DNA from 3 places in the Clostridium sp. LBM24168 genome. Region 2 is predicted to be linked to each of the others. Evidence: riboswitches for the same ligand, from Rfam matches in the RefSeq annotation. Region 2 holds a riboswitch; each other region holds the start of a gene.

Region 1 (10,647 bases), 1.1 Mb from region 2:
GAAGGAGTGGTGCATCAAATTTTTCGATTTCAAACAGAACTGTGGCATCTATATCCATTTCTTTCAGAATGTGCTTCAGTTCCTTTACATCTCCGGGATTTGCCCATCCGGTAATTAAATTTATTTTTTCGTTTGGTTTATCTTTTTTTGCAAAAGCCTTTAAAAAGGCTTCTACGGCTACATCATATCCGCTTATCATGCTTCCTTTGAAACTTGGAGTATGGATTGGAACAAGATGAACTTCCCTTCCTGCATATTTTTCCTTCAGGAGGCCTTTATTCAATTTTGTTATAACGCCATCTATATCATCACCTATAACTTCTGTGGAACAGGTTGTTATTATTGGTATTACCTTTAAATTTGGATACCTCATCAGAAGAACGTCAACACCCTGCTCAACACGGCCAAGGCCACCAAATATTGCGGCATCCTCGTGCAGTGATGAGGAAGCAAGTTCGAAACTCTCCTTGAAATGCTGGGAAAATATAAGTCTTACAAACATACAGCATCCCTGACCGCCGTGAACCAGTCCGATACAATCCTTTATTCCTATACTGACATATTGCGCTCCAGCGGGCTGACATGTAAATATGGGATTTATAATACCCTGGCGTTCCTTTTCTTTTACTTCACAAGACATGTTTTATGCCTCCTCTCTTAATATAGCGGATCTTTAAGTTCTTCATTCAATGACCCTGTAATAGTCAGATAATCTATATTGTCCCTCAGCTTCTTCATAAGTACCTTGATTTCTTCTTTGCTCATATCATTTATCCATTCATATCTGCTTTTATAAACTTCTGCCAGATATACAGCTTCAGACCAGTAATACCTTCCAGCCGGTGTTTCTTTTTCAACTGGTTCACCGCATAAGAGCTGCATGGTTCTTGTAAGTATGCCTTCATTTTGATTTTCTCTGTCCCAGGCACGTGAGTTAAACTGCCAGAGACAATTCTTCATTATATAATTTGTAAGCTGATCTACCTTGTCTTTCATATCATTTTCCACAGACATACACCTCCACTATAATGCCCTGCTGACTTCTTTGCGCTTTTCTTTTTGTTCCTTTAAATAAGGATAATCATCATCTGTTTTATTTCGCAGTGAAGAAACACTATCATATTCTCCGGTATACTCTCTAAGCGTTGATGAAGCTGTTATTTCCTGGCTCAGATTTTCATCGGATTTCATCTTTGCAGTTATAAACCTTCTCTCTTCAGGTATTTCATCTCTTGTTATATCTACAAATGCAAGCTGATGAACCGGTGAATAAATTGCATCGTATATATCACGCGCAAATCTGACCCATCCTTCAAATCCCTTATATGGACCATTATGGTATGCATGTGCGTTTATATACGGAACACCAATTTTCTTTGCATATTCACCCGGCCTTTTGCCTGTAAAGATTACATCAGGTTTAAGTGTTTTCATAGCTTCAAGAGATTCAAGCTCATTAGGGTCATCTATGGCAAGCGCTCCCTGACAGTCGCATCTTGATATACCCTTTTCCATATCACCCTGATGACCGAATTTTGTATATACGGAAACAACTTCAACTCCCATTTCTTCATGTATTACATGTGCCCAGTGCCATAGCTTTGATCCACCCGGCCACAGGCACACCTTTTTGCCTTTTAGACGTTCCTTGTACCAGTCAAGTTCAGGTTTCCATCTGGCAGTTTCTTCATCTATTATGGCTTGGGCTCTGTCTTCAATTCCAAAAAACAGTCCGATTTTCTTTAGTGATGCAGACAATGGTCCAAATCCAAATCCGTCTATATCCATACGCGGAATTCCATACTGCTTTCTCAATTCGTTGCAGATATATTCGGCAGAACGTGCACATTCAAGTACATTCAGTTTTGCTAGATGCATGCCCCTTAAGTCGTCATAGGAACCATTACCTGTAAAGGTTGAAAGCACCTGTATTCCCATTCTCTTGAAATAGTCCTGCATAACCTCCTGATCACCCTGGATATTGTATTCACCTACATAGTTTATTGTATAGTCACTGGTTATTTTAGGTTCATGAGTACCTACTTTGTTGTTAACCCATGCTATATTTATTTTGTGATGGCCTCCAGACTGGCTTGGACCGGCGAAACCGGGAGCATTGCACACGAATATATCCACGTCCGGCATTTCATTCATTACCTCTTTTGCAACAGCCTCTATATCGTCTCCTATAAGAGCGGTACCGCAGGTTTGGTAAATAGTCATTCTCTTTATTTTTGGAAATGCCTTGAAAGCTTCAATAATATTTTCCTTCAGCAATTTTGTAGCTCCAAATACTATATTTTTTTCTTTTACATCTGTAGCAAAAGTATATTTGATCTGGAAATTGTCATTGTCACTTATATAACGTTTGGTCTGCCAGGTATCGTAAGTGCAGCCTATAGGTCCGTGACTCATGTGAATTACATCCTTCATCGGAGTGCCTATAACATGTTTTGCACCGCAATATACGCAGCCTCTTTCTGAAAGAGTGCCTGGAATTGTGTTCAAATATCCGAGTGGAAGTGCATCTGTCAATTTTTCATCTTTTCCTTTTTCAACTACATGCTGTTTCCTGTCTGGAATACATTCACTGCATTTAAACAAATGATATGGCATAATTAATTCCTCCCCTTATTTTGATATATTTTCTTAATCGCCGATACCGTATTTCACGACCATGGCTTCAAGCTGTGGCATTTCAAGAGGCGTAGGAATGGTGAACATTTTATTTTCTATAATTTTGCGTGCAAGTTCTCCATACTCTTTTGACTGATTGCATTTGTCATCAAATTCGATAACTGTTTTTTTATTGAATTCTGCTTTTTGTACGATATTATCACGCGGCATGAAATGAATAAGCTGTGTATTGATTGCCGAGGTAAATTCTTCCAAGAATTCTCTTTCCCTGTCTACATTACGGCTGTTGCATATGATTCCGCCGAGACGTACACCGCTCCTGTTTGCATATTTAACAAGGCCTTTACAGATGTTGTTTGCAGCATATATTGCCATCATTTCACCAGAAGCAACAATATACACTTCCTGTGCCTTACCATCACGAAGCGGCATTGCAAATCCACCGCATACAACGTCACCAAGTACATCGAAAAATACGAAATCCAGATCTTCAGTATATGCACCATTTTTTTCCATAAGATCAATTGCTGTTATTACACCACGACCTGCACAGCCTACGCCTGGTTCAGGACCGCCTGATTCTACGCATTTGATATCACCGTATCCTGTCTTTACAATTGTTTCGGCTGTAATTTTTTCTTCACCTTCGTCACGAAGCATGTCCATTAATGTTTTCTGGCTCATTCCACCTAGAATCATACGTGTTGAATCGGCTTTTGGATCACATCCATGTATGAATATTTTTTTATTGTAGAAATGTGCCATTGCTGCTGCGGTGTTCTGCTGGGTAGTTGATTTACCTATACCGCCCTTTCCATAAAATGCAATTTTTCTTGTCATTTTAAATACCTCCTTAATTTCCAAAATATTTTCCAGAATGTTATGTTTTATATTGTTTCATTTGATTATATTGTAGAGTTTAATAATTGTCAATATATTATGGCTATTTTTTATTAATTTATAAAAAATAAGTTTAATTTATTGATGATTATTCAAGGAAAGATTATATTTTATACATGAATATCTTTGACTACGTATAAGATTTTATAAATATTTTGTACAAAACATAATAAAATGGAATTGATTTATACAAAGAGTTTAATTTCAGCACATATTACTCAAATTGATATTTATCCTAATATTATTTATGAGGACATATAAGGTACGTGTTATGATTATGTTGAAGAACAAAGCTTTTATAAGTTGTGAAAAGGTTTTTATTGCTATATAAATTTTTATGCTGGGGAGGAATATTTATTATGAAATATAAATCTAAAGTTATTGGAATAGGTGATTCTGCATTTGAACTGCTGGAGGCATGTAATAGTCTTGTTATATTTAATAATAATGCTCCGGCAGGACCGGCTGAAATTTCCATATTTCATACTATCGAGAATTTTAAAGAAGATATAGTTGTAGGTGATAAACTTATATTTGGGAACGAAGTTTATACTATAACTTGCATAGGAGATGAAGCTATGCATACTCTGAAATAAATGGGACATTGTACGCTTGAATTTTCAGGAAACGACGTGGATTTACCAGGACAGATTGCATTAAAAGGCTCTACTTCACCTAAAATAAATATTGGTGGCATTATAGTATTTTCAAAGTAACTATTTATGTATTATCTATTAAAAAATTTATCTGTAAAACTAAGGAAAGCGAGATGCTTGTTCTTGATGAAAGAGCCATAGGCAGTATTTTTATCAAGGCTGAAGTAATTATAAAAATAGAATAATTTAAGCTTTCAATATATTTAGGGATAGAAATTTTTAATTTTGCTATTGACAAACCAATAAAAAGATTATATAGTATATATAAATTAATTGAATATTTAACTTCTTATCAAGAGAGGCAGAGGGACTGGCCCTATGATGCCCGGCAACCTGAATGAATTTTTGTTCAACGGTGCTAATTCCAGCAGGTAATACCTGAGAGATGAGAAACGTCAAGGATTATAACTTCCCACAGTTTCTTGTAGGAAGTTTTTTATTTAGCTAATTAATAGAAAGGCATAATATAATATTAAATTTGGATTGGAAGTGATTGTAGTGAAGTTAATGTGTAAATGCTGCTGTTGTGAATAATCATAATAGTCACAATAATTATAATAATGAATCAAAAAAGAATAAAAAAGAATAATTTTACTATATAAATGTGAGGAGAGATAAGAATGAGTGAAGAGAGAAAATTAGGGTTTGAAACATTACAGGTACATGCAGGACAGGTTCCAGATCCAACAACAGGAGCAAGGGCAGTTCCAATTTATCAGACTACATCTTTTGTTTTTAAAAATGCAGATGAGGCAGCAGATTTTTTTCAGTTGAAAAAACCAGGCAATGTTTATGCTAGAATAATGAATCCAACAGAAGATGTATTTGAACAGAGAATAGCAGCACTTGAAGGAGGAAGTGCAGGACTTGCAACCTCATCAGGGTTGGCGGCAATACTGTATTCAATATTAAATGTGGCAAATTCAGGAGATAATATAGTTTCTGCTAGTACACTTTATGGTGGCACATATGAATTATTTTCAGTAACATTAAAGAAATTAGGAATCGATGTAACATTTGTTGATCCTGATGATCCTGAAAATATTAGAAGGGCTATTACAGATAGGACAAAGGCAGTTTATGCTGAGACATTAGGAAATCCAAAGATTAATGTATTGGATATAGAAGCTGTAGCAAATATAGCTCATGAGAATAAGATACCACTTATAATAGATAATACTTTTGGTACTCCATATCTTGTAAGACCAATAGAATATGGTGCAGATGTAGTTGTGCATTCAGCAACAAAATTCATTGGTGGACATGGGACAACTATTGGTGGAGTTATAGTAGATGGGGGAAAATTTGACTGGGCAGCAAGTGGAAAATTTCCTGATTTTACTACACCAGATGAAAGTTATAATGGACTTGTTTATGCAGATCAGGGACCAATTGCCTTTGCTTTAAAAGCTAGGGTTCAGCTTCTTAGAAATACGGGAGCAACATTAAGCCCGCAGAGTGCATTTTATTTTCTCTTAGGATTGGAATCACTTTCACTTAGGGTGGAAAGGCATGTAGAAAATACAAGAAAGGTAGTTGAATTTTTAAGTAAGCATCCAAAAGTTTCATGGGTAAACTATCCTGAACTTGAAAGTAGTCCATATCACGATTTGGCAAAGAAATATCTTCCAAAAGGTGCAGGTTCCATATTTACATTTGGAATAAAGGGAGGACTTGAAGCAGGAAAGAAATTTATAAATAGTGTTAAATTATTTTCATTGCTTGCAAATGTAGCAGATGCAAAATCTCTTGTAATACATCCTTCTAGTACTACACATGCTGAGTTAAATGAGGAACAACAAAGAGCTGCTGGAATAACTCCAGATCTTATAAGACTTTCAATAGGTGTAGAGAGTATTGACGATATTATATATGATTTGGATCAGGCACTTGCTAAAATTTGATAGGATATAACTAATAGAGAATGTGAAAGTTAAGTTTCTTCAATATTATATAGTTAATGTCGAAGAAACTTGACTTTTTATATTTTTAGAAGTGATTTCTTTTCTATAATAATTTCACATAGAAATAAAAGGATTCAAAAGTGTTTCTCAAATTTATAAAAGAAATTATGCAGGAATATCCTTCCGAAAAGATTGTAATTATTCTGAATTCAGGATATTCCCGTATTAACTATATTTTGCTCGTTATTATATAGGGAATTATATAAAGTGGAATATACTCTGTAAAAATACAAGAAAGAAACAGGTTGCTGTTTTAAACATGGTCAGGACGAATATATCCTTATATGATTGCTTGTGTGTTAGACCTGTAATAGCCAAAAGGGTGATTACTGCACCGTTGTGGGGTAATGTATCCATTCCTCCTTGCAGCCATAGCGGCAACACGGTGGAGTAATTCAGGAGATATACCGGTATTTGCAGCCCAATCTAGATATTTTGTATGGAACATATCAAGTGCAATACTCATTCCACCGGAGGCTGATCCGGTAACTCCGGCCATAACGTTTACAGTAACTGCTTCAGATAATAATGGAGTACCATTAGGGTTTATGTTTATTAAAGCATTGGCTATACCGCTGAAACCCGGAAGTGTTTTTATAACATTGCCATAACCAACTTCAGAAGCTGTATTCATAACTGCCAATAGAGAACCAATTGCACCGGCACTGAGACCCTGACTCACATTACCTTTTAAAGCTTTTGGGTTAATAAGTAAGGCCATAATGACGCCTACTACGAGTGAGATAATAAGTGCCCAGTTGTTCATTGAACCAATGACACTATTTTTATCAATATTGTAAGGTGCTTGGGTTACCCATGAAGCAATATCCCAGTGGGGAAAAATTAATTTCTGTAAAACCAGGGATAATACAAGTACTGTAACTAATGGGAGTATTGCCAGAGCAGGGCTTGGCAAGTTTTCATCTGATACATTAACGGGTTCATTAATGTGATTTGTACCGTAACCTTCTCCCACTGCTTTAAGTGAACGCCTTCTCCATTCTATATAAGTCAGTCCGCCGACAAGTAAAATTATACTTCCCAGTATACCAAATACAGGTGCAGAGTAAAGATCTGTGTTAAAAAATTTCATTGGAATGGAATTTTGAATTTGCGGAGTTCCTGGAAGAGCATCCATAGTAAAAGTTAAACACCCTAAACCGATTGTTACGGGAATGAGACGTTTTGGAATATTAGCCTGTTTAAAAATGGAAGCTGCAAATGGATATACCGCAAAAGCTACGACAAATGTGCTTACGCCGCCATAAGTAAGTATGGCTGTAGACATGGCAACAGAAAACATTGCATTTTTTTCCCCTAGTTTTTCTATAATAAATTCAGCAATAGACTTTGCCGCACCGGATTGCTCCATAACTTTTCCAAATACAGCACCCAGCAGGAAGAATGGGAAAAAGTTTTTCACATAGTTTGCCAGGTTCGGAAGAAATATTTCCGTGTATGTCGGCATTATAGAAAATCCAGAGAAAATAGCTGCCAACAGTGCAAAGATAGGGGCAAATAAAATAACCGAGTAACCCTTGTAGGCCATGAAAATCAACAGACCTAAACTCAATAAAATTCCTAAAACTGCCATTTTAAAAACCTCCATAATATAAATAACTTTTTGATAATTTTATTTCCACTCAAATACACCACGGTCAAGAATCGGTTTGCCGCTCTTTACGTCTATAAAACGAAAATATGCAATACCTGCTCCAATTTTCCAAATAAGCAGCTTAACCGGTGTATCTGGATAAAGTACATTTCTCATCTGTGCTGTCATACGTGTCATGCGATCAGGTTCATCGGGACAAAGTACAGAAATAGCCATTCGGCATGAGAATCCAAAAGAGCATAATCCCTGTACAAAGGATGTTGGGAAACCCATTTTCTGTGCATATTTGGGATCGACGTGAACTAAATTTGTATCACCAGTCAGACGGTATAGTAAATTCTGAACAGGACTTATATAATCATCAACTTCATAATCGGGATTTCTATATGGCATTTTTACTGAACTGCTTAACATAGGTTTTCCACCAAATCCTCCAGCTTCGTGAAAAAATGTTGTAGAATAATTAGTACACACTAGATTACCAGCTTCGTCACGAATATCTAGCTTTGTTTTTACTACTGCACCTTTATCCTTACCACGGTCATATACGTCTGTGATTACATCTTGATATTGGAAAGTTCCTTTAATAGGATCGATAGGGCGATGCATGATAATTTCATGATCCATGTTTAAAAATGAAATGCTTGGTTTTATGATTTCTTCAGCAAGCATAGAAGCAGGAAGCGGCATCCACTGATATGGTCTAACATTCTGCGTTCCCCAGTAAGGAACAGTACCATAAGTTGGAATAGCCTTAAGACACTTCTCATATGTGTAAATTAGATCATCTCTATGGGCACCTACAGCTAATGCATATAGAGCAATATCACGCCAACTATATTCCATATAACGAGGCTCCATTTTTTTACCAACTAACATTTCTTCCAGATTAAAATTAATTTTTCCCATAATTTTCTTCCTTTCTTAAAATATAATATTTTTACTTAAATATAGAGCAAAGATCATGCCAATTATAAAAACTATTTATAATATATAAAATTTGTATTAGGGTTCTTGTTTTACATTTATTTTTTGCTTACAAATGTATTTAGATAGAGGTATTCTTGTGTCATAAATTAAAATGTGTGTGTTTTTTTCCAATAATATTTTTATTGCTTTTTTATCATACATTTTTCATATTATGGATTAAAATAGTATAAATTATATTTATTGACAACTGTAATTTATATAAGTAAAATTAGATTATAGTTATTACTAAAATAAATAGATAGCATTTAAAATATTATTTTAATAAATATAACTAGCTTATCTTTTGTTAACGATTATGATAAGGTACTGTGTGAATTTTTAACCAGTATATTTCATCTTCTTTCAAATTACTGAAGAATCAAATCTAATTGTTACAGATTTATAGAAAATATTTTTATTGCCAATATTTAATGATGTAATCATAATCTAGTCATCCTTTACTGATATTTTTGGATTTTAGCAAAAATATCATATCATAAAGTGATGACTTTATAATTATTGTTATCTAGCAAACTAAAAGAATCTAATCATTTATATATTGTGAATTATTATTTGTGAGGAAGGGGAGTAAATATAATGACTGATCATAAATATAAATTATTTTTTAAACAATTATTAAAAAAGTCTGAAGATGGTTTTATAGTAGTTGATGATAAAGGTATTATTACTGATATTAATGAGCAATACTGCAATTTTCTTGCAAGAAAACAAGAAGATGTGATAGGTAAGCCAATCGGAGAAGTAATTTCTACTACTTCTATGTATGATGTTTTAAACCAATGCTATCAGGGTGATGGAAGCGAGAGAGTATATATGCAACCATATTCTAAAGGTGAAACGCGAGATGAAAATGAAACATATTGTGTAGGTAATCGTTTTTGTATATTTGATGAAAGAGATAATGTTATAGGTGCTATGGCCCAAATGAAATTTAGAGATAGATCTCTGGACATAGCCCATGAGGTAATGCTAGCTGAGATGGACTATTATGAATCTAAATATCATGAATATATGGATAAATCCAGTGGATTTGATAATATTGTTGGAAACGATACTAAGATTATTGAATTGAAAAAAAAGGCATTAAGGTAGCTAAAACTGATTTCTCGATTCTTATTACAGGAGAAACTGGTACTGGAAAAGAACTGATTGCAAAGGCTATACATTTAGAAAGCCCACGTCGGGATAAACCTTTAATATGCATTAATTGTGGTGCCATACCATCTGGGCTGATGGAATCTGAACTTTTTGGCTATGAGGAAGGGGCATTTACTGGAGCTAAAAAGGGTGGAAAAGTAGGGAAATTTCAATTAGCCAATTCAGGAACTATATTTTTAGATGAAATTGGAGATATGCCATTGCCTTTACAGGTGAAATTACTGAGGGTATTACAGGAAAAAGAAGTTGAACCTATCGGAAGTATGCACCCTATACCTATAGATGTGCGTATTATTTCTGCAACAAGGCAAAACCTTTATCAAATGATTAAAGATGGTAAATTCCGTGAAGACCTATATTATAGACTAGCAGTTATAAATATAGAAACTGTCCCTTTACGCGATCACAGGAATGATATTCTTCTTTATACCAATTATTATCTTGCAGAATTAAATAAAAAGTTCAAAACATCGATTGTATTAACGGGCTCTGTTAAAAAATGTCTTACCAAATACAATTGGCCTGGCAATGTTCGTGAATTACAGAATGTAATTTCAAGTGCTTATGCTTCCTGTAATAGTATAATTATCGGTTTATCAGATCTACCTTCAAAAATTGCTACTTCTGATATTAGTAGAATATCAAGTGAAGCTAAAAAGAATAAAACCTTAAATGATTTATTAAACAATTATGAAGCATCCCTTATTGTAGAAGCATTGCAACAAAA
Region 2 (10,647 bases):
TTCCTGGCACCCTCTTGCCTGGACACCTGTTTGTACGGATCAAGTAAGGGACCTTGAAAACAATTGGAATGATTTTCAACAACTAAATACGATTCCATTTGGCATGAGTGTTGATGCCCAACCTTCAAAAAAAGCTTGGGCGACCGCACTTTCCCTTGATCATTTGAGGCTTCTTTCCGATTTCTGGCCCCATGGAAAGGTTACACAGGATTATGGATTATTTGAAGAAAAAGAAGGTACATCGAAAAGGGCCAATGTAATAATAGATGAAAATGGAATCACAAGATGGGTTAAGGTATATCAGCCAGCTCAACTACCTGATATAAACGAAATTCTTCAAGTTTTGTCAGGTATGCAGCTAGCCGTAAAATAACTTTCCAAAAAAGCTATTGATGCCTGCATTAACATACTTTATCAGCAGGCATCAATAAGCTAATTTTTGCCGCTAAAGTTTCATATCTATATTATTTCCACCCAATTTACGACTCTGTCTCTCACAAATCCTAAATTCAATGCCAATTGCATTGAATTTATATTGTTTTCCTTAATATGTGCGAAAGGAATTTTCCCTTGATCTCTAACTTTGTTCACCAGATCTATCACTATACATTTCCCATATCCTTTTGATCTGTATTCTGGAAGTACATGCAAAAATCCTATGGCCCCGTCATCTTGAGTCGCTCCCCATGCAAATAAATTTCTTGAATTATACATACAAGAACTTAAACCTCTTTTTATTCTCTCCTTTATATATGCAACCGATATATATTCCTTGTATTCAGAATTTATATACATAAAACAGGCATCTTTCTCCTTTAAGTTTGATGTATCATATTCATTATCTGGTATAATCACATTTTTAGGTAGAAACAATCTTGTAGTAGATAGTTTCCACTTTATTTTTTTCCCCGTACACAAAATAGGCAGCATCCAATCTTCAATGACTGCAAAATATCTATCATTCGAATCAAGTTTTTCTCTAATATTTTTTAATTCCCAACTGGATTTAGAACTTATATAGATCCAGTTCCTGTCACTTTTCCCCTTGACTATTACGGAATACCCAATCTTATCAGCATAATAAACAGGATAATTCTCTATAAAACTTATCATATTTATATTTTTAACTGGATCCTTTCGTAAATAATCCAATATTTCATTAATATATTCCATATTGCTTCCTCTTTCTCACTATTTTATCTACAAATTAAGCACCATTACATATAATTTATTTACTTCATTTTTTAACTGAATTTCTGCTTTTCTTATTTCTCTATAGCCCAGGCTCTTCCAAAACCTAAGTCCCTCAATATTTTTATCAACAACACCAATTCTAAAGGATTCAGCTCCAAGACCACCTGCCCATTCTGTTAATCTACAATGTACTATTCTACCAAGTCCCTTCCTTCTTTCCATTGGATCAATGAGCATTAAGCCAAGCATCCACTGATTAGAAACAGGAAAATTCTTTACAATATCAATAATACCTATAAGTTTATCATAATTTTTAAATATTCCAAAAACAAATTTGTCATTATAATTTTTACCTGGCGGCAGCTCTTCAAATATTTCCTCCACATCTTTTCTAGAGGCTTCAACTCCCCCGTGCATCATATAATAATCATTGCATCTTTTACAAAATTCAAATATAATATCTATATTATCATTATCAATTTTAGTTATTTTAATTTCACAGCCGTCAGCAGCATAAATTTTATACATCAGTATCGCTCCAATCCACAACTCTCTCAATAAAATAAAATGTGATACACCTTATTCTTGAATAATCCGTATATCACATAATCTAACTCAACTAAAATTTTTATATATATGCAGATGTAGTATCAGTTTTAAGTTTATTTTCAATAATTTCCACCTTGTTATCATCGAACACATATAATCTATATATAAGAACTAATACTTCCTCACCTATATTCATACTGTCCTTCTCCAGTGAACGGAATCCTACAATTTTTACATTTCCTACTTTAACACTTACAATCCAATTGGAACCTGCAAAAGAAATATCAGTAACAATACCTTTGTCAGAAGCAAGTTCACATTGTATTTCTCCTTTTTTACCGATTTCAACAAATTCAGGTCTTATAATAACTTCTTTTTCTTTTCCAAGATCTTTAAATGCTTTGAATTCACTAACATCTTCAATAATATTTGATTCTCCAATAAATTTTGCTACAAAAGCTGTCTTTGGATTTTCATATATATCAACTGCTCTTCCAATTTGTTCAATACCTCCCAGATTGGTTACAATAATTTCATCTGCTACTTCTACTGCTTCCTCCTGGTCATGAGTTACAAAAATACTTGTTATCTCAAGTTTGTGTATCATTTGCCTGAGCCATGTCCTAAGTTCCTTTCTTACTTTAGCATCAATAGCTGCAAAAGGCTCATCCAGAAGAAGCAACTGTGGTTTTGGAGCAAGCGCCCTTGCAAAAGCAACTCTTTGTTTTTGTCCTCCTGACAATTGATTCGGATATCTATTTTCCAGGCCTTTAAGTCCAATAAGTTCTACTAATTCATTGACTCTCTGTTCTATATATTTTTTGTCAGCTTTTTTTATGGATAGTCCAAATGCTATATTTTGATAAACAGTCATATTTCTGAAAAGAGCATAGTTCTGAAAAACAAAGCCTATCCCTCTTTTACCCGGAGGTATACTGTTTACCAGCTTTCCATCAATATAAACTTCACCACTGTCAGCAACTTCAAGACCTGCAATTATACGAAGTATTGTAGTTTTTCCGCTTCCACTTGGTCCAAGAAGTCCTACTAATTTCCCTTTTTCTATTTCGAAGGATATATTCTTTGAAGCTCGATAACTGCCAAATTTCTTGTTAAGGTTTTTAACTTCAACATACATCTTATTTCACCTCTTTTTTTACTTTCCATTCAATAATATTTCGCAAAATCAATATAATAATGGCTATAAACACTAAAATAGATGATACTGCAAAAGACGCAGAGAACTGATATTCATTATACAATATTTCCACATGAAGTGGCAAAGTGTTCGTTTCTCCTCTTATATGTCCAGAAACTACTGAAACAGCCCCAAATTCACCTATAGCACGGGCACTACACAATACTATTCCATATAGAAGTCCCCACTTTATATTGGGTAATGTTATTTTTCTAAATATTGTCCACAAGTTTGCTCCCATAGAAGCTGCTGCTTCCTCCTCATCAGTTCCCTGTGTAATCATCAGTGGTATTATTTCCCTGGATACAAAGGGAAAGGTTACAAATATGGTAGCCAGCACTATCCCAGGCAATGCAAAAATTATTTTAATATCATGTTGAAATAGAAAATTATAGAATAACCCTCCCCTACCAAATGTAAGCACATATATAAGTCCGGCTATAACCGGTGAAATTGCAAATGGAAGATCTATCAACGTTATTAAAAAATTCCTACCTCTAAATTTAAACTTTGTTACAGCAAAAGCCATTATTATACCAAATATGGTATTCAATAAAACAGCAAATCCGGAAGCCATTAAAGTAAGCTTTACAGCTGAAATGGTATTTTCTTCTGTAATAGCCATAATATATGCATCTTTGCCTTTTTTAAAAGCCTCCATAAATATGAGTATCAATGGCATTCCGAGCATTATAAATAGAAATATTATTGTTATTATTATAAGCAAAGATTTGATTACATTGGATCCAGTATAATATTTATTCTTCAATTTCCTCACTCCTATGCATACTTATTGGCCTTCCATTGGATTAAATTTATAATAAACAACATGAAAAATGAAAACACAAGCATAACTAAAGCTATAGCTGTAGCTCCTGAATAATCAAACTGCTCAAGTTTGGTCATTATTAAAAGAGGAGCTATTTCAGTTTTCATCGGTTTATTTCCCGCTATAAATACAACAGAACCATATTCTCCTATTCCCCTTGCAAAAGCAAGTGAAAATCCAGTTAAAAGTGGAGCTAGAAGCTGTGGAAATATTACTTTAAAAAATATTTGTATTTTAGATGCACCTAGAGTAGCTGCCGCTTCTTCTATACTTGAATCCAAATCTTCAAGAACAGGCTGAACTGTACGCACTACAAATGGTATGCCTATAAAAACCAATGCCACAGTAATTCCAAATGTTGAAAATGATCCCTCTATGCCAAACTTGGCAAGCACAGACCCAATCCATCCATTTTTTGAATAAAGTGTTGTAAGTGAAATACCTGCAACAGCAGTAGGGAGAGCAAAGGGCAAATCTATACATCCATCAATAAATCTTTTAAAGTGAAAATCGTATCTTACCAGTACCCAGGAAATAATCAACCCAAATATGGCATTTATGGAAGCTGCTATGAATGCACAACCAAAGCTTATTTTATATGATGCCACTACTCTCGGATTTGTGATAATTTTTAGGAATCCATCAAATCCCATCTTTGATGTTTGAATCAATATTGTGCTGAGTGGAATTAAAACTATTAAACTTAAATATAAAACAGCTAATCCCATAGATATATTAAATCCTGGAATAACTCTTGTCTTCCTGGCCATCTTATGTCCCCTCCCTATATTTACCTAACCTATTATATTATTACTTTTTAGGCTGATATATCTGGTCAAAAGTTCCACCATCTTCAAAATGAGTTTCTTGTGCTTTAGTCCATCCTCCAAACAAATCGTCTATTGTAAATAAATTTATTTTTGGAAATTGTTTTTCATATTTTTTAGCAATTTCCTTGTCCCTTGGTCGGTAGTAGTTCTTTGCAGCTATCTCTTGTCCCTCTTTAGAATATAAATAGCTTAAATATGCTTCTGCAACTTTTCTAGTACCTTTTTTATCAACCACCTTATCTACTACTGCTACCGGCGGTTCTGCAAGTATACTTAAAGATGGCACAACTATGTCAAATTTATCTTTTCCCAATTCCTTCACAGATAGAAAAGCTTCATTTTCCCAAGCTATAAGAACATCTCCAACTCCTCTTTCAACAAAAGTAGTAGTTGCACCTCTTGCACCTGAGTCTAGTACTGCAACATTTTCATATATTTTCTTTACAAATTCTTTTGCCTTGGTCTGATCATTGTTATTTTTCTTTAAAGCATATCCCCAAGCTGCAAGATAATTCCATCTGGCACCACCGGATGTTTTAGGATTTGGAGTTATAATTGATACACCTTTTTTTGTAAGATCATCCCAGTCCTTTATATTTTTAGGATTTCCCTTTCTAACAAGGAATACTATAGTTGATGTATAAGGTGAGCTATTATCTTTAAACTTTTTCTGCCAACCCTCATTAATTAATCCCGCCTTCTGAATAGCATCTATATCATATGCCAGGGCAAGTGTTGCAACATCAGCATCCTGTCCTTCTATAATCGACCTCCCCTGCTTACCTGAGCCACCATGAGACTGCTTTATTGTAACATCCTGGCCATTTTTTTCTTTCCAGTATTTTATAAAAGCTTTATTATATTCTTCATACAATTCTCTCGTAGGATCATAAGAAACATTCAGCAATTCCACTGATTTTTTACTTTCTGCTGATTTTTTATTACCTGTCTCATTTTTACTGCCACATCCTGTAAAAGATGACAGTATAAAAATACTAATTAGCGAAATTAAAATACCCAATTTAAATTTTTTCATAAAAATTCCCCCTAAATTCTTTAATATTAAATAACTCCTGTCAAGTCAAAATACTTTTAAAATTTTAAGTATTTTGACTTAATACACAATTTATTCACTTAGTTTCCTCCTATCCCATACTTTTTTCTATTTTAGTAAAAAGTGTGTTCATTTTAATTAAATTAACTGTCATAAAAAAGGCCAAGCTTAATACAAACAAGTGAAATTCACATAAAAACGTAAATACCTATAGTATAAGCTTGACCTCTAGTTTTCTAGTCAGTCATCAATAGAACTATTAAATTAAAAACTTCCTATGGAGAAACCATAGGAAGTATAATGTCCTCTTGCTTCTCATCTCTCAGGTATTCCTGCTGGAATTGGCACCATTGAATATACATAAAACATATACTCAGGTTGCCGGGCATCATAGGGCCAGTCCCTCCACCTCTCTTGATAAGAAATTGAATATTTAATTATCTATTATTTATAACTTATGTATTATAATATAGCCTTTATAATTTTTTGTCAATAGTAATTTGATTTTTTATTGCTTAAAATCAATCAAATTTTCTAATGTCGGGAATAAACAATGGTATTAACGTAACTATAAATAAAAATATCGCCTCATAGAATATTGTCAAAGCAGCTCCTATATTCTGAGATAAAATCCCAGTTACAAGATAACCAATTGGCAAAAGTGCATAAGACCCCATCATATCCAGGCTTGAAACTTTTCCAAATGATTCAACCGAAACAAGCTCTTGAAGACTCCCCTCCCATATCAAGCCAAACATCATTGTAACAGCACCTCTTAAAATCATAAAAAATATTATATATGGAAGCCATCTTACAAATGGTACTCCAATCAGTGCCACAGCAACTATCAAATAGCTTGAATACACTAAAACACCTCTTCTTTTCCATTTTTTCCTTAAGCTAAATATCACTGCAAATAAAATTGAACCAACTCCACTTGCAGTTACAAGTAATCCATATGTATAATAAGGAAGTTTTAAATCTACTTTAACAAACCATGGAAGTAGTATGGAAATGAAGCTTGTACCTATAATGTTTATAAATGCAAAAACACATATTGTAACCCAGAGCCATGTACTTTTTTTTAATTCCCTATAACCATCTATTAATTCACTTTTTAAAAACGTAATAGAATATACAATTGTCGACATATTTTGTGATAATTGATTGTTATCAAGAAATAAGAGGCTTACAACTGATACTAAAAATGTCAAAGCATTTATCCCAAATCCAATACTTGCAGAAGTCATGCTGATAACTACTGCTCCAAGTGAAGGCCCTACTAGCATGGCAACCTGCTCACTTATCTGTGTCAATGAATTTGCAGAATTTCTTATATCTTTTGTAAATATCTGAGCTCTTATTGCAGAATATGCTGGCTGAAATACAGCCGTCATTACACCCGAAATAATTGCATACACGTATATTATTTCCTCTTTTAGATTGCCCAATTGAGAAAAAGCAATCATATCAATTAAAAAAATTAATCTTGTCATATCCGAGACAATCATTAATTTTATTCGTGAAACATGGTCTACCAATATTCCCGTAAAAGGCAGCAAAATCACCTGTGATCCGAACATTAGTGCCATTACGGTACTCATCGTAAGCGAGGAACCAGTAATAGAATATACTATAAGAGGCATCATTGTACTCATCGTATAATCTCCCAGACGGGAAAAAGACTGTCCCATCCATAGTGCCGTAAAATCCCGCGATTTAAATGCAGCTGAAAAACCTTCGGAAGCCATTACAATCCCTCCAAATTGGGAGTATTTGTATATCTAAATTTAATTCCTATAAATCAAATTCTTGAATACTTGAGTATATTATCATATACACCCTGCTTTACCATTCCCATTTCATCCAGATATTCAAGATATGATTTAAGCATTCTCTCTATTACGTTATATTTATAAATACTGTTTATAGGAATCTTAAAATCTTTTACAATCGTATGAAAAATATCCTCCAATTTCATGACCCCATTTATGTCTTCAAATATCTTCATTGCTCTATTTTTGTAGAAATCTATATTATCATCTATTAGTTTCGTAATATTGTCACATACTCCTTTATGAGCCAGTATATACTTGCTGCAGGTCAAATCATAGAGTTTCATCTTACTTTCTAAATCCTGCTTCAATATATAGGCATATGGCATTTTTGCACTTTCCATAACTTCATAACTTATGAGAGCATCTCCTAAATATCCAACATTATCAGGTGTAACAATGCATATATGTGCGGGACTGTGCCCTGGAGTATGAAGAATTTTAAATTCAATACCACACATGGACACTGAATTCTGATTATGTGAAATCATAATATCAGTTTTACAGACCATATGTCCAAAATGCTCCTCTACCTCTGACAATGTCAATGAATCATAATAAACTTTTAGTCCGACCACTGAACTGCAAGTAAATGCCTCATAAGATGGCATAGCAATATCACATTTATACTTTTCCTTCAAATATGTATTATTACCTATATGATCTATATGTGCATGTGTACATATTATTCCTGAAACTTTAAATCCACTTTTTTTAAGAAATTCTTCCACTCTTTTTCTTCCACCATCTGCCATTCCAGAATCCAGCATTATAATTTCTCTGTCATTGATTCTGTAAAAAGGTACATCTGCTATTCCAGTATCAAGATAAAATGTATTACCTTTTATATTATCTACAAACATAATTATTCTCAGCTATATGTATATTAAGAACACTACACAAACCACTGAATTCTCACATCCTTGCATAAATATATATTATTTTCATATAAATCTATTTGTTTGATTTCTTTCTCATCATAAAAAGGAGTATAGCACATTACTGACAAACTGTCAATCAAAATAAAATTAACCTTTTTTTCACCCTTATTTATACTATCAAACAGAAAATGCATAAAGAAAAAAACAGTTTAATAATCTAGCAAATTAATTGTAAATATATAAACTTATCTGTAAAATATAATAAAGCTATCTAAAGTTGGGAGTGATACTTTTGCAAAGTATTAGAAAAAGATTGAGCATGGTAATTATTCTCTGTTCAATCACCTCTGTAATATTATTGGCATTGTCCGTAAATTTCACAATAAACAGTACTTTCAATGAGTATATGATTGATACCCAGAACAACAGAAACAACAGAATTGTAGACTATTTTCAACAAGTATATAAAAGAGATAAAAAATGGACTAAAGATTCCGGAGAAGAAATAATGCATGAAGCTTATATGAGTAATTACTGCTTAACCCTTTTAGATGCTAAAAAAAATATGATTTGGGGTATGGATTCCAATGACATAAAAGAAAAATCACATGTAATGATGCAAAAAGTTTATAGCAATAAGGGAATATACACATCAGATTCATTTAAAATCAAGTACAATGGAAAAATTGTAGGTTATGTTGTAATAGGACAATATTCTCCAATTTTGATGACAGAGCAAGATATAAATTTTAAGAGATCTATAAATAAAAATATTATCGCAAGTGTACTGGCAGCTATAATTATTGCCATCATAATAAGTATAATCATATCAAAACAGTTTTCATCACCTATTAAATCTGTATCTGATACTTCTGTTAAACTTTCCAGAGGAAGATATGATTCCATCTCAAATGTAAAAAGTAATATAAAAGAACTAAATAGTTTGACCGAAAGCATAAATTCGCTGGGGAAAATATTAAAAGATCAAGATCTCATTAGAAAAAGGCTAGTTTCAGATATCTCTCATGAAATAAGAACTCCATTAAATATTCTCCAGAATAATTTGGAAGCAATGATTGATGGAATATTCCCTGTAACTAAATCACGTTTAAATTATTTGAATCATGAAGTTATAAGGTTTGGTAAACTGCTAAACAACTTAAATATTTTGAGACAATTTGAAGATGAAAAACCAAATCTTAACATGATGGAAATAATATCTTTAGATAAATTAGTTTCCCTTGTAAGTAACAAGCTTTCAATCAACTTTAGAAACAAAGGTATACATTTTTATCTTAATATACAACCCAATGAAAAATTTGAAATATTAGGTAATAGAGATGAATTAGAACAGGTATTTATAAATTTATTTTCCAATGCCATTAAATTTACCCCAACTGGAGGAACCGTACGGGTTCATTTATATACAAATGCCAGCAAAATCGTATTCAAGATCAAAGATAATGGCATAGGTATAAAAAAAGGGGATCTCCCTTATATTTTTGAAAGACTGTACAGAGGAGACAAAAGTCGTCGTGAAACAGAGGGAAACGGCATAGGATTAACTATTGTAAAAAAGATACTTACTCGCCACTCTGCTACAATTGAGGTTGATAGCAACTTGGGCAAAGGAACATCATTTACACTATATTTTAACAGGAACAAGGAGAATTATAATGAATAATATTTTAATAATTGAAGATGAAATAAACGTGTCAGAAATAATCAAAGCCTATCTTGAAAGAGAGGGTTATAAAGTTTACTGTTCCATTAAGGGATATGATGGAATTGATCTATTCAATAGAATAAATTTTCAGCTTGTAATATTAGATTTGATGCTGCCTGATATAGATGGAGAAGAAGTATGCGAAATTATAAGGGAAACATCAAATGTACACATATTTATGCTTACTGCAAAAGTAGAACTAAGTGATAAAATCAAAGGACTTAATATCGGCGCAGATGAATACCTTACAAAACCATTGAGTCCAAGGGAACTCACCGCAAGAGTAAATGCACTATTTAGAAGAATGAATTTCAATAAGACAACAGTACTTTCTTATGATAATGGAAAACTTAAAATTGATAATGAAAGAAGAAACATTCAGGTAAGAGGAAAGTACATAGTCCTCACTCCAAATGAATTTAACATTTTGTATACTCTTGCTTCACATAATGGTAAAGTTTTATCCAGAGAGCAACTGATAAGAAATGTATATGGTATTGATTTCGAAGGTTCCGACAGAACAATAGATACCCATATCAAAAATTTAAGAA
Region 3 (10,647 bases), 1.3 Mb from region 2:
GAATCCCTACAGTACAATTGATATTCCAGAATTATAATGATCTGAAAAAGGTTGTAAATACAACTGCCCAGGTTTTAGGTGGAGATGCCAAGGATAAAGCAGATAAGTATAATTCATATCTTGATAAAAGGCTTAAAGCGGTAAAAGAGGTAACTTCCAAAATACCGGATTCAAAAAAACCTAAAATATTACATATAGAATCTTTTAAACCTCTTACAATTGATGGGCAAAAAACCATAGTAGATGACTGGATACAGGCAGGTGGTGGTAAAGATGCTGCTGAGATAGCAGGAAACAAGAAACCTGCTTCCATGGAGCAGGTGCTCAAGTGGAATCCTGATATAATAATTATGGGAAAAAGTGTACTGAATGATAAAAACAGCCCGATAAAAACACTTGATCAATTGTACAGCAATCCTCAGTGGAGTCAGGTAAATGCAATTAAAAACAAAAAGGTATATGTAAATCCAATGGGAGTTTTCCTGTGGGATAGATATGGCATGGAATCAGCCCTGCAATTTCAATGGCTGGCAAAGCTTATTCATCCGGAGCAATTTAAGGATTTGGATATGGTGAAAGAAACGCAGGATTTTTATAAGGAGTTTTTGGGTTATGATCTTACTGCTGATGAAGCTAACAAAATTTTAAGTGCCCAAGATCCAAATTAATGAGATTTATCCAATATATAAAGGCCGTGTAAAACACAGCCTTTAATTTTTACCCATGAATAAGCTTATTATTAATATTATAAGTACAACAGTTGTGATTTTTACATATAAAAAATCCCTTTCCTTTAAAAACACCAATATGGAAACAGCTACTCTGAGTATTGGAATGGCTATTAACAACATTAATCCAAGCATTATTATTGAATAAGGTTTTAAAGCCATACATCCCATGAATATTTCAAGTGGATGGGTAGGATAGAAATTTTTCACATATCCACTACTTCCTGAAATTAGGAACATTGCAAGACCTATTATTATAACAGTGGAACTTGTTAAAACTCCTATGAGTAGAAATTTACTTATTACGTTCTCTATTTCTCGTATATTCTTTTTTAATCTACTATTGTCCATTATAGTGCAATCACTCCTTTATATATCATTTGAAGTGCTATGTATATAAGAAAAGGTATAAATATTTTTCTTATAGTTTTATTTTTCATTCGCTTCATAATACGGGCTCCAATAGTTGCCCCTGCAAGTACACCTAGCGCCACGGGACCTGCAATTTTAGGGTCTATGTCCCCTCTCAAAAAAAATACCCCTGCACTGGCAGCACCAGTAACTCCCATCATAAAATTACTTGTGGCACTTGATATCTTCATTGGAAGTTTCATAAACAAATCCATGGCCATAACTTTAAAACTTCCGCTTCCTATCCCTAGGAGACCCGATATAATTCCAGCACCATACATTACACCAAATCCACTAGGTACATTTGCCACTTTGTATTTGACGGATTGTTTTAAGACCTCATCATGATATTCTCCATTTAATTTAAGTTTTTCTGCCAGAGGGTGTTCTATAACGTTATCAGGCAATTCGCTTTTACCATTTTTGAACATCGCAAAGGCTGAATATATAAGTAGTAATCCAAATAGTACATAAAGATAGTTGGCATTTATAATTCCACCTAAGAAGGCACCTGTGATTGCACCAACCGTTGTTGCTATTTCAAGAAACATTGCAACTCTTATGTTTGTCATTTCATCCCGCACATAGGCTATGGCAGCACCGCTTGAAGTTGCTATTACTGAAATTATACTTGCACCTATAGCATATCTTATGTCAATTCCAAATATAAGGGTTAAGGCTGGAGTAATTACCGTTCCACCGCCAAGACCGAGAATAGATCCAGCTATGCCTGCCACAATAGATATCAATAGGATTTCTAGCACCGTCAGTGACAAAATATCATCTCCTCAATATTGAATAAAATTTATTTTTCAAGTATTATTATATCAGGGATAAAAGTATATTGAAAATATTAATTATATATTGTTTATATACAAAAATTATATAAATATTCTCTATTATATATTTTTACTATTATTATTTAGTTATAGAGGTGATATTCTTCATGGATATTAAGCAACTTAGATATTTTCTTGCAATTGCAGAAGAAGGAAAGATAACGGAGGCAGCTAAAAAACTCAATATAGCACAACCACCTCTCAGTTATCATTTAAAGCTTTTAGAAGAGGAATTGGGTACTAGACTTATGGATAGGGGAAATAGAAAGATTCATCTGACAGATGCCGGTAAAATACTCAAGAACAGAGCTGAACAGATATTGAAATTGGTGGATTCAACCGTAAAGGAATTGAAGGATTTCAATGAAGGAACAAAGGGCACGTTATCTATTGGAACCGTTTCATCTTCAGGGGCTACACTTTTCCCTTATATAATAGAAAATTTTCATAGCATATATCCAAATGTAAATTTTGAAGTATGGGAAGGAAACACATATAGGATACTTGAAATATTAAATAGTGGAGTAATAGACATAGGAATAGTTAGAACACCCTTTAACCAGGAGGGATTGAATGTAAGAATACTTTCCAGAGAACCCATGATATCAGTTTTTAGGAATGATTTAAACTATTTTCCAGATAAAAAATCGATAATTTTAAGAGATCTCATGAACAAGCCACTTATCATATATAGGAGATTTGAGAAAATTATATTCGAGGCATGCCATAATGTGGATTTTATACCTGAAATAATATGTAAAGGTGATGATGCAAGGACTACTCTGTTGTGGGCAGAATCAGGTATTGGAATTGCACTGGTTCCTAGGACTGCATTAGATATAGTAAAGGCATCAGACTTGAACTATAGAGTAATTGATGACTCAAATTTAGAAACTAGTATAGCCGCAATATGTGTAAAAAACAGGTATATGTCAGCTGCTTCCAAAAATTTTTTGAATGTAGTTTCACAGATAGAAAAGGCTTGACTTTATTTCATGTAAATAATATAATCATATCTATAATTTAATAGATTTATTCTTATCTAGAGAGGTGGAGGGAAAGGCCCTATGAAACCCAGCAACCAGCAATTATTATTGCCAGGTGCTAATTCCTGCAGTTTTAACTGAAAGATAAGAGGGAAGCTACCTCTTTTATCGAAAAGGGGTTTTTTTAATTTAGAGAATAAATCTTATTGTTTAATATAATTTTGAAAGGACGTGTTTTTGTTGCCTGAACTAAGTAGGAAGTTGGTTAACTTTACAGATTCTGTTATAAGGAGAATGACAAGGATATCCAATAAATATGGAGCTATTAATTTGTCACAGGGTTTTCCTGATTTTGATCCTCCGCAAGAAATAAAAGAAGCACTTAAAGCTGCAGCAGAGAAAGGTCCACATCAATATGCGATTACCTGGGGTGCAGGAAATTTTAGGGAAGCTCTCGCAGAAAAACAAAGAAAGTTTATGGGAATAGATATAGACCCTGAGAAACAAATTGCTGTTACCTGTGGTAGTACGGAGGCAATGATGGCTTCTGTCATGACAGTCTGTGATCCGGGTGACAGGGTTATAGTATTCTCTCCATTTTATGAAAACTATGCTGCAGATGCAATATTGAGTGGAGCAGATCCAATATATGTATCCCTTTATCCACCGGAATTTTCATTCAACAAGAAAGAACTTGAGGATGCATTTAAGCAGAAACCAAAGGCTCTCATTTTATGTAATCCATCGAATCCTACAGGAAAGGTTTTCACCTTGGAGGAGCTCCAGTATATTGCAAGTTTAGCTGAAAAATATGATACATTTGTAATAACAGATGAAGTATACGAGCATATTGTTATGGATCCTTATAAACATATTTATTTTGCTTCACTTCCAGGGATGTTTAACAGGACTTTGAGCTGTAGTTCCCTTTCAAAAACATATTCAATAACAGGTTGGAGACTTGGATATGTTATAGGAGATGAAAGAATAATAGAGAATGTTAGAAAAATTCATGATTTTTTGACGGTTGGAGCAGCCGCACCACTTCAGGAAGCAGCAATTGCAGGCTTAAAAATGCCTGGAGAATATTATGACTGGTTGAAAAACATTTATACAAAGAAAAGAGATCTTTTTTTAAACGGGTTGGATGAAGCAGGATTAAAATATGTAAAACCCAATGGAGCTTATTATGTAATAATAGATGTATCTGAATTCAACGTAAAAAACGATTTGAAATTTTGTGAATGGCTGGCTAAAGAAGTTAAAATAGGAGCCGTACCTGGTTCAAGCTTCTTTAAAGAAGATGTAAACCACCTTATAAGACTCCACTATGCAAAGAAAGATGATACTCTTTTGAAGGCCATTGAAAAATTGAAGACACTTAAGGAAAAAGCTAGATTTTATAGTGAATAAATTTTATATGAAGAGGGGCTTATTATGAAAAAGATAGGAAGCATTTTAATATCAATATTCTTAATAACAATTGTATTTTCAGGTTGTGGAGCTACATCAAAGAGTTCGGAGGGAAAATCGGATTCTGAAGCAAATACAATTAAAGTTGGGGTTACAGCAGGACCTCATGAAGAAATAATACAAAAGGTTAAAGAAGTTGCGAAAAAACAGGGATTGGATGTTGAGTATACAAGTTTTAACGATTATGTTCAGCCAAATACACAATTAAATGAAAAGCAACTTGATGCAAATATATATCAACATGAACCATACTTAAATCAGTTCAACAAAGATCACGGAATGAATCTGGTGAAAGTTGGGAATGCTGTAACCTTTCCAATGGGTATATATTCCAGCAAGATAAAGTCTTTAAATGACCTAAAAGATGGGGATAAAATCTCCCTGCCAAATGATCCAACTAATGAAGCAAGAGCACTTATGCTTCTTGAAAAAGGTAAGGTTATAAAATTGAAAAGTGGAGTTAGTCTAAAGGCTACTATAAAGGATGTGGCTGAAAATCCTAAACACATTCAATTTTTGGAAGTCGAAGCGCCAATGGTTCCTCGTTCTTTAAGTGATGTTGCAGTTGCCGCAATAAATACCAACTATGCAATACAGGCCAAACTGGATCCAAATAAAGATGCTATATTCCAGGAACCAAAGGATTCTCCATGGATTAATATCATAGTTGCAAGACCTGATAACAAAGATGCTGAAAATGTAAAGAAACTAATTAAAGTCTATCAGTCAGATGAAGTTAAGAAATATATAGAAGAGCATTTCAAGGGATCTGTTATAGCAGCATTTTAGAGGTGGTTTGATTGAGTATATATAATTTTAAATATGGAAATGATGTCATTAAAATAAATCTGGAAGGGAAAATAGAAAGTATACTTCCAAATAAAACGGGACATGTTGAAAATATAAAGGAAGAAATTATTAAATCACTTGAAAACCCTGTAAATTCAAAGCCATTAGGACAAATAGTCAAGCCTGGGGAAAAAATTGTATTTATAGTTTCAGATATAACACGTATGTGGATAAGAACAAGTGAATTTCTTATTCATATAGTTAATTACCTGAATTCTTTTGGAATAAAGGATGAAGATATTTCGGCTGTAGTTGCGGTAGGAACTCACAGAGAAGCTTCGGAAGCTGAAAAGATATCTATCGTAGGAAAAGAACTCTATGGTAGAATAAAAGTATATAACCATGATGGTAGAAATAGAGAAGAGCTGAAGTTCATTGGCATATCAAGTTTTGGTACTCCTGAATATATAAATAAGAGAGTAATGGAGGCAGATAGACTTATACTTACAGGCGGAATTACATTTCACTTATTTGCAGGTTTTGGGGGAGGAGCTAAAAGTGTTGTTCCGGGTGTTGCAGGTTTTGAAACAATTCAACACAATCATAGGCTTGTTTTTAACAATGGAGAAAATTCCGGTTTGAACCTGAATGCAGGACCAAACAAGATTAAGGGTAATCCTATGCGTGAGGATATTACCGAAATATGCAGGAAAGTTTCACCTGATTTTTTGGTAAATGCGGTACTTGATACCGATGGCAACTTTGTAAGGTTTGCAGCTGGAGATTTTGAAAGGGCATGGATTGAGGGATGTAATACTACTAGAGAACTTTATGGAATAAAAATTAAAAACAAGGCAGATATTACTATAACGTCTGCAGGTGGATATCCAAAAGATATAAATTTGTATCAGACAGTTAAAACCATTGATAATAGTTTGTATGCAGGATCACAGGACAGTGTGCTGATTGTGGCCGCACAGTGTATAGAAGGGCTGGGTGCAGATGAATTCATGGAATGGTTTAAATATACAACTCTTGAGGATATGGAAATGGCATTAAAGAAAAATTTTACAGTTCCTGGTTACGCGGCATATAAGACTTTGTATGCTGCAAAGAATAGAGAGGTTTTTCTTTTGTCCTCTCTTGAAGATGATGAAGTACGAAAATTTGGATTTACTCCGGTAAAGTCTCTTGAGGAGGCAGTTAGAACTGCATATAAGTTAAGTGGTGACAATCCCAATGTTATACTTATGCCCTATGGTGCAAATACACTTCCTGTATAAACTAGGATTTAGTATTGAAATATATTTCAATACTAAATCCTAGTATTTTTATGAGAAATTGAATGATATATGGTAATATATAGCTATGAATATATTTTATTAAGGAGACAATACAAATGAATTTAAAAAACAAGGATTTGAACTTTGCCCTGGAAATATTGTGCTTTACGGCATTTATAATTGCAGCTTATTTTTTTATTAACTGGCTGGAGTATATTGCTATCGTGCCTGCAATTATGTGTATATATGATGGATTCAAAATATTCAGGTATATAAAGAATAGAGATGGTTTAAGAATAATTTCATTTTTAATTACGGTTCTTGTCTTAGTTATTATATTGCATATATTAGCTGTAGATGGAATGGCTAATCCTGTCCCTATACTATTGCTATTTATAGTTACGAATTTATTCTTTGTATATAATGTAATCTTATATATTTACAATACATATAAAAATTTGAGTTTGGTGTTGCTCATAATAATGTGGATTTTATGTGATAGTGTTCCGATTATCATGATATTCTTATTGTCAGCAGGTTTGTCTGTTTGATAATATATGTATCTATGTTATACTATTTATATAACAAGTAGCATATAAAGGAGGAATATATGTTAATAGAAGTTAATTTTGAGTCGGAAAAACCGATTTATGAACAGATTAAGAGGCAAATAATACAGGCAATAGCATCAGGAAGTTTAAAAAAGGGGGAGAATCTTCCTTCCGTAAGACAGATGGCGGAGGATGTAGGCATAAATCTTCACACTGTAAATAAGGCCTATAATGAATTGAAATCAGAAGGATATTTAAATATAGATAGAAGAAAAGGGGCGGTAGTAAGCTGTAAATTGCCTAACAATACACAGGAGTTTAAAGATAAACTTAAAAATGAACTCCTTTACCTGATATCAGAATCATATTTAAGAGGTATAGATGAAGAAGAATTTTCCCAATATTGCCATAGAATGTTCGCAAACTTAAAATTATAGGGAGGCGAGAATCATGAGAGAAAATTTGTATATGTCTTTATATATGCTTTTTATATTTATAATAATTTTGATTATAGAAATGCTCACTCCAAAGTTTACTAGAAAGGAAATCATATTTGGAGTAAGAATACCCGAGGATAAAATAGATTTAAAGGAAATTGAAGATATAAAGAAAAAATATGTAAAGAATAATTTGTTGATAGGGATTCCGGTTATAGTTTTATTTAGTATTATGAATTATATTTTTTTTAGTATTGGCATGATACTATTTACTGTGTTTGGTTTCCTTTTTATAGGTTTTCTAATATATTTAGTATCAAATAGAAATGTAAAAAGATTAAAGCAGAGAGAAAATTGGTTTAAAGGGAAAAAACAATTTGTAACTATTGATACAGATTTTTCAAAAGAAAAGGTGAATTCAATCGTATCGTCATGGCTATTTCTAATTCCAATAATAATAATTTTAGTTAATATAATTTTAGGATATACACATTATGATTTACTGCCTCATAGGGTAGCCACCAACTGGGATTTTTCAGGAAACATTACAGGTTATCAGGACAAATCAAGCTTTCTAATATGGGAAATGCCCTTAGCACAACTTGTTTGTACAGCTATATTTTTTATAATATATAAAAGTATAGGATGGTCTAAACAGCAGATAAATTCTTCAAATCCAAGGGCCTCCGTAGAGAAGAATAAGATATTTAGGAAAGTATGGTCCATATACATGGTGATTTATTGTATCCTTACTGATATCTTACTTACTATGGGAACCGTTCAGATATTTAAGATATTTAATATAAGTAGTATATTTTATACAATTGTAATTGTCGTTTTTTTAATTTTGATATTCTTAAGCATTATTATACTATCTGTAAAATTAGGACAGGGAGGGGCAAATATAAAGTTTCCGGATGAGGATAATAAAAACAAATTCCCCAGGGAAAATAGAGATGATGATATATACTGGAAACTTGGCAATACGATATATTACAATCCAGATGATCCGTCTGTATTTATTGAAAAGAGATTTGGAGTAGGCTGGACTATAAATGCAGGAAGACCTTTGGGAATGGCCGTGTATATAGGAATGATATTGTTCATCATAATTGTAATGACTGTCGTTAGATTCTTGAAAAATTAGAGTTAAAAAAAGAACTGCATCTATTATTGTGTTTTGATGTCAGTTCTTTTATAGTGCTAATTAATAGGCGAATTAGGCTGTTTTGTATAAGTGAAAAAATAAATATGCTAAAATTAAAGAAACAGCGGCTATTATCGAGCAATTCAAAAAAGTCAATTTTATTGATATATCTGCAAACACACCTAGGAATATGTTGACAAAAGAAGCTATTATATCTGTTATAATGGCATATGTAGACAGTATAGTAGCTCTATTGTCTGCAGTTATGGATTCATTTTCTATATTTAAAACAATTGGACTGATTATTGCAAATATTCCTTGAGTAGCAGCTATTAAAAATACACTTAAAAAAGGATTATTGGTATATGCAAGAATTAAACACACTGTGGATAAAACAGCTATTAGCAGCTGCAATATATTCTTTACACCGAATTTTTTAGTTATTGTGTGAGTAAAAACAGCCAATATACAAAAGCACTGTACCAATGATGTAAGAATACCAAAATATTTTATTGATAGTCCACTTCTTATATACTGTATTTGATTTAAAAATACTCCAATAGAGTGGGCAACTTCACTTATAAGTGAAGTTGAAACCACTATTATAAGTATTCTTTTATCTATGGATATGTTTCTAAAGGTGTCTTTAAAGCTATATTTTTTATGTGAAGATAAATTTGTATCATCTATAAAGAAAGCTATAAAAAAGGCTATAGCACATGGAAATATACTGGCGAATACAGTAAAATCCAAGGATACAATTGACATGAAAGTAAATATGAATGAGGCTAGTATAAAAGCTCCGTTGTTCATGGAATTGTATACTCCAAACAATTTTTCTGAATTTTTTTTACCAGAACAAGAATATAAAAGTGCCGTATCACATCCAGAGATACCAGAAGAATATAAAGCCATAAGAATTCTTTCGCATAAAAACATAGAAAATGAGTTAGCAAAATAGAAAATAATTTTTGATAAAAAAAGTATAAAGTTTGATATTATCAAAGTCCTTTTATACCCATATCTATCAGCAAACCATCCCCAGGGAACTTCAAACATAATCATTAGGATCATAAATATTGATTCTATTAGAAACATGTGATATATGGATAAACCTCTTGATTGCCTGTATAGAGTGGCAGCAGGACCATAGAATATAAGCCCTTGAAGAAAGCTCATAATATACATTAATTTTATATTATTCAATTTTGATACACCTCCGAAATTGTATAACAAAAAGATCTGTAGGTAAGGTTATTAAAAAATATATTTTGTTATGAAAAGGTGTATCAAATAGTTATCATTTTAAATTCTACCTCCGAAGATATGAATTAATATTAATTATAATCTAAATTATAATATTATTCTAGAAAAATTTGTGTAATATAAATAATTTTAAAACAGACATGACATAGCATAGCATAACATAAAAATTTGTTGATTAATGCTATGAATTTTAATAACTATGTAATTATATGGGCTAAAATTTACGTAATTGTCAATAAAACATTGATTGTTTATCAAATTTTATATATAATATATAATATAACATTTCATGAATATAATATATGTGTAATATAAAAAAATGTTATATAGCCTTATATAACGTTTTTTATAATATTAATTGTACATCAATAAATTTAAGAATTTGGGGAGGTATTATGATGAAAAAATCTAAAAAAATTTTATCCGCTGTTTTATTTTTACTTATTACAGTTTTGTCAGTTGGATGTGGAACTGCAAATAAAGATTCCAGCAATCAAAAATCTGATTCAGCTACAAAGCAAGATAAAGCCGTAACATTGACGGTATCTGCTGCTGCGAGTTTAAAAGACTCTATGAATGAAATAAAACAACTATATACTAAAGAACATCCTAATGTAACTATTACTTACAATTTTGGATCATCGGGTTCACTTCAACAACAAATAGAGCAGGGGGCACCTGCTGACATATTTATGTCTGCTGCAACTAAACAGATGAATGCACTTAAGAGTAAGAAT

Evidence for each region. A riboswitch is a leader RNA that binds a small molecule or an ion and turns the genes downstream of it on or off. The one in region 2 is predicted to bind S-adenosylmethionine.
Region 1: linked by a shared signal. The riboswitch ahead of ACSVC9_RS13235 (O-acetylhomoserine aminocarboxypropyltransferase/cysteine synthase family protein) and the one ahead of ACSVC9_RS07940 (sulfate ABC transporter substrate-binding protein) in region 2 are both predicted to bind S-adenosylmethionine.
Region 3: linked by a shared signal. The riboswitch ahead of ACSVC9_RS01650 (pyridoxal phosphate-dependent aminotransferase) and the one ahead of ACSVC9_RS07940 (sulfate ABC transporter substrate-binding protein) in region 2 are both predicted to bind S-adenosylmethionine.

Annotation. Positions count from the first base shown of each region.
Region 1 covers NZ_CP196861.1:2,669,480-2,680,126, reverse strand. The annotation lists gene anfK (Fe-only nitrogenase subunit beta) at 1-640, opposite strand, end outside; gene anfG (Fe-only nitrogenase subunit delta) at 658-1,008, opposite strand; gene anfD (nitrogenase iron-iron protein, alpha chain) at 1,024-2,616, opposite strand; gene nifH (nitrogenase iron protein) at 2,650-3,477, opposite strand; partial or broken gene ACSVC9_RS13240 (PTS glucitol/sorbitol transporter subunit IIA) at 3,897-4,253, shown strand; SAM riboswitch class I at 4,480-4,585, shown strand; gene ACSVC9_RS13235 (O-acetylhomoserine aminocarboxypropyltransferase/cysteine synthase family protein) at 4,814-6,097, shown strand; partial or broken gene ACSVC9_RS13230 (GntP family permease) at 6,356-7,751, opposite strand; gene ACSVC9_RS13225 (MaoC/PaaZ C-terminal domain-containing protein) at 7,791-8,681, opposite strand; gene ACSVC9_RS13220 (PAS domain-containing protein) at 9,339-9,854, shown strand; gene ACSVC9_RS13215 (sigma-54 interaction domain-containing protein) at 9,830-10,647, shown strand, end outside.
Region 2 covers NZ_CP196861.1:1,598,875-1,609,521, forward strand. The annotation lists gene ACSVC9_RS07910 (redoxin domain-containing protein) at 1-373, shown strand, start outside; gene ACSVC9_RS07915 (GNAT family N-acetyltransferase) at 460-1,173, opposite strand; gene ACSVC9_RS07920 (GNAT family N-acetyltransferase) at 1,201-1,722, opposite strand; gene ACSVC9_RS07925 (sulfate/molybdate ABC transporter ATP-binding protein) at 1,823-2,881, opposite strand; gene cysW (sulfate ABC transporter permease subunit CysW) at 2,883-3,710, opposite strand; gene cysT (sulfate ABC transporter permease subunit CysT) at 3,722-4,540, opposite strand; gene ACSVC9_RS07940 (sulfate ABC transporter substrate-binding protein) at 4,581-5,636, opposite strand; SAM riboswitch class I at 5,967-6,078, opposite strand; gene ACSVC9_RS07945 (MFS transporter) at 6,176-7,405, opposite strand; gene ACSVC9_RS07950 (MBL fold metallo-hydrolase) at 7,459-8,352, opposite strand; gene ACSVC9_RS07955 (sensor histidine kinase) at 8,663-10,054, shown strand; gene ACSVC9_RS07960 (response regulator transcription factor) at 10,047-10,647, shown strand, end outside.
Region 3 covers NZ_CP196861.1:338,689-349,335, forward strand. The annotation lists gene ACSVC9_RS01630 (ABC transporter substrate-binding protein) at 1-668, shown strand, start outside; gene ACSVC9_RS01635 (DUF1634 domain-containing protein) at 711-1,079, opposite strand; gene ACSVC9_RS01640 (sulfite exporter TauE/SafE family protein) at 1,079-1,915, opposite strand; gene ACSVC9_RS01645 (LysR family transcriptional regulator) at 2,086-2,964, shown strand; SAM riboswitch class I at 3,014-3,115, shown strand; gene ACSVC9_RS01650 (pyridoxal phosphate-dependent aminotransferase) at 3,205-4,377, shown strand; gene ACSVC9_RS01655 (MetQ/NlpA family ABC transporter substrate-binding protein) at 4,402-5,226, shown strand; gene larA (nickel-dependent lactate racemase) at 5,238-6,509, shown strand; gene ACSVC9_RS01665 (hypothetical protein) at 6,626-7,060, shown strand; gene ACSVC9_RS01670 (GntR family transcriptional regulator) at 7,120-7,497, shown strand; gene ACSVC9_RS01675 (DUF1648 domain-containing protein) at 7,511-8,644, shown strand; gene ACSVC9_RS01680 (MFS transporter) at 8,717-9,850, opposite strand; gene modA (molybdate ABC transporter substrate-binding protein) at 10,309-10,647, shown strand, end outside.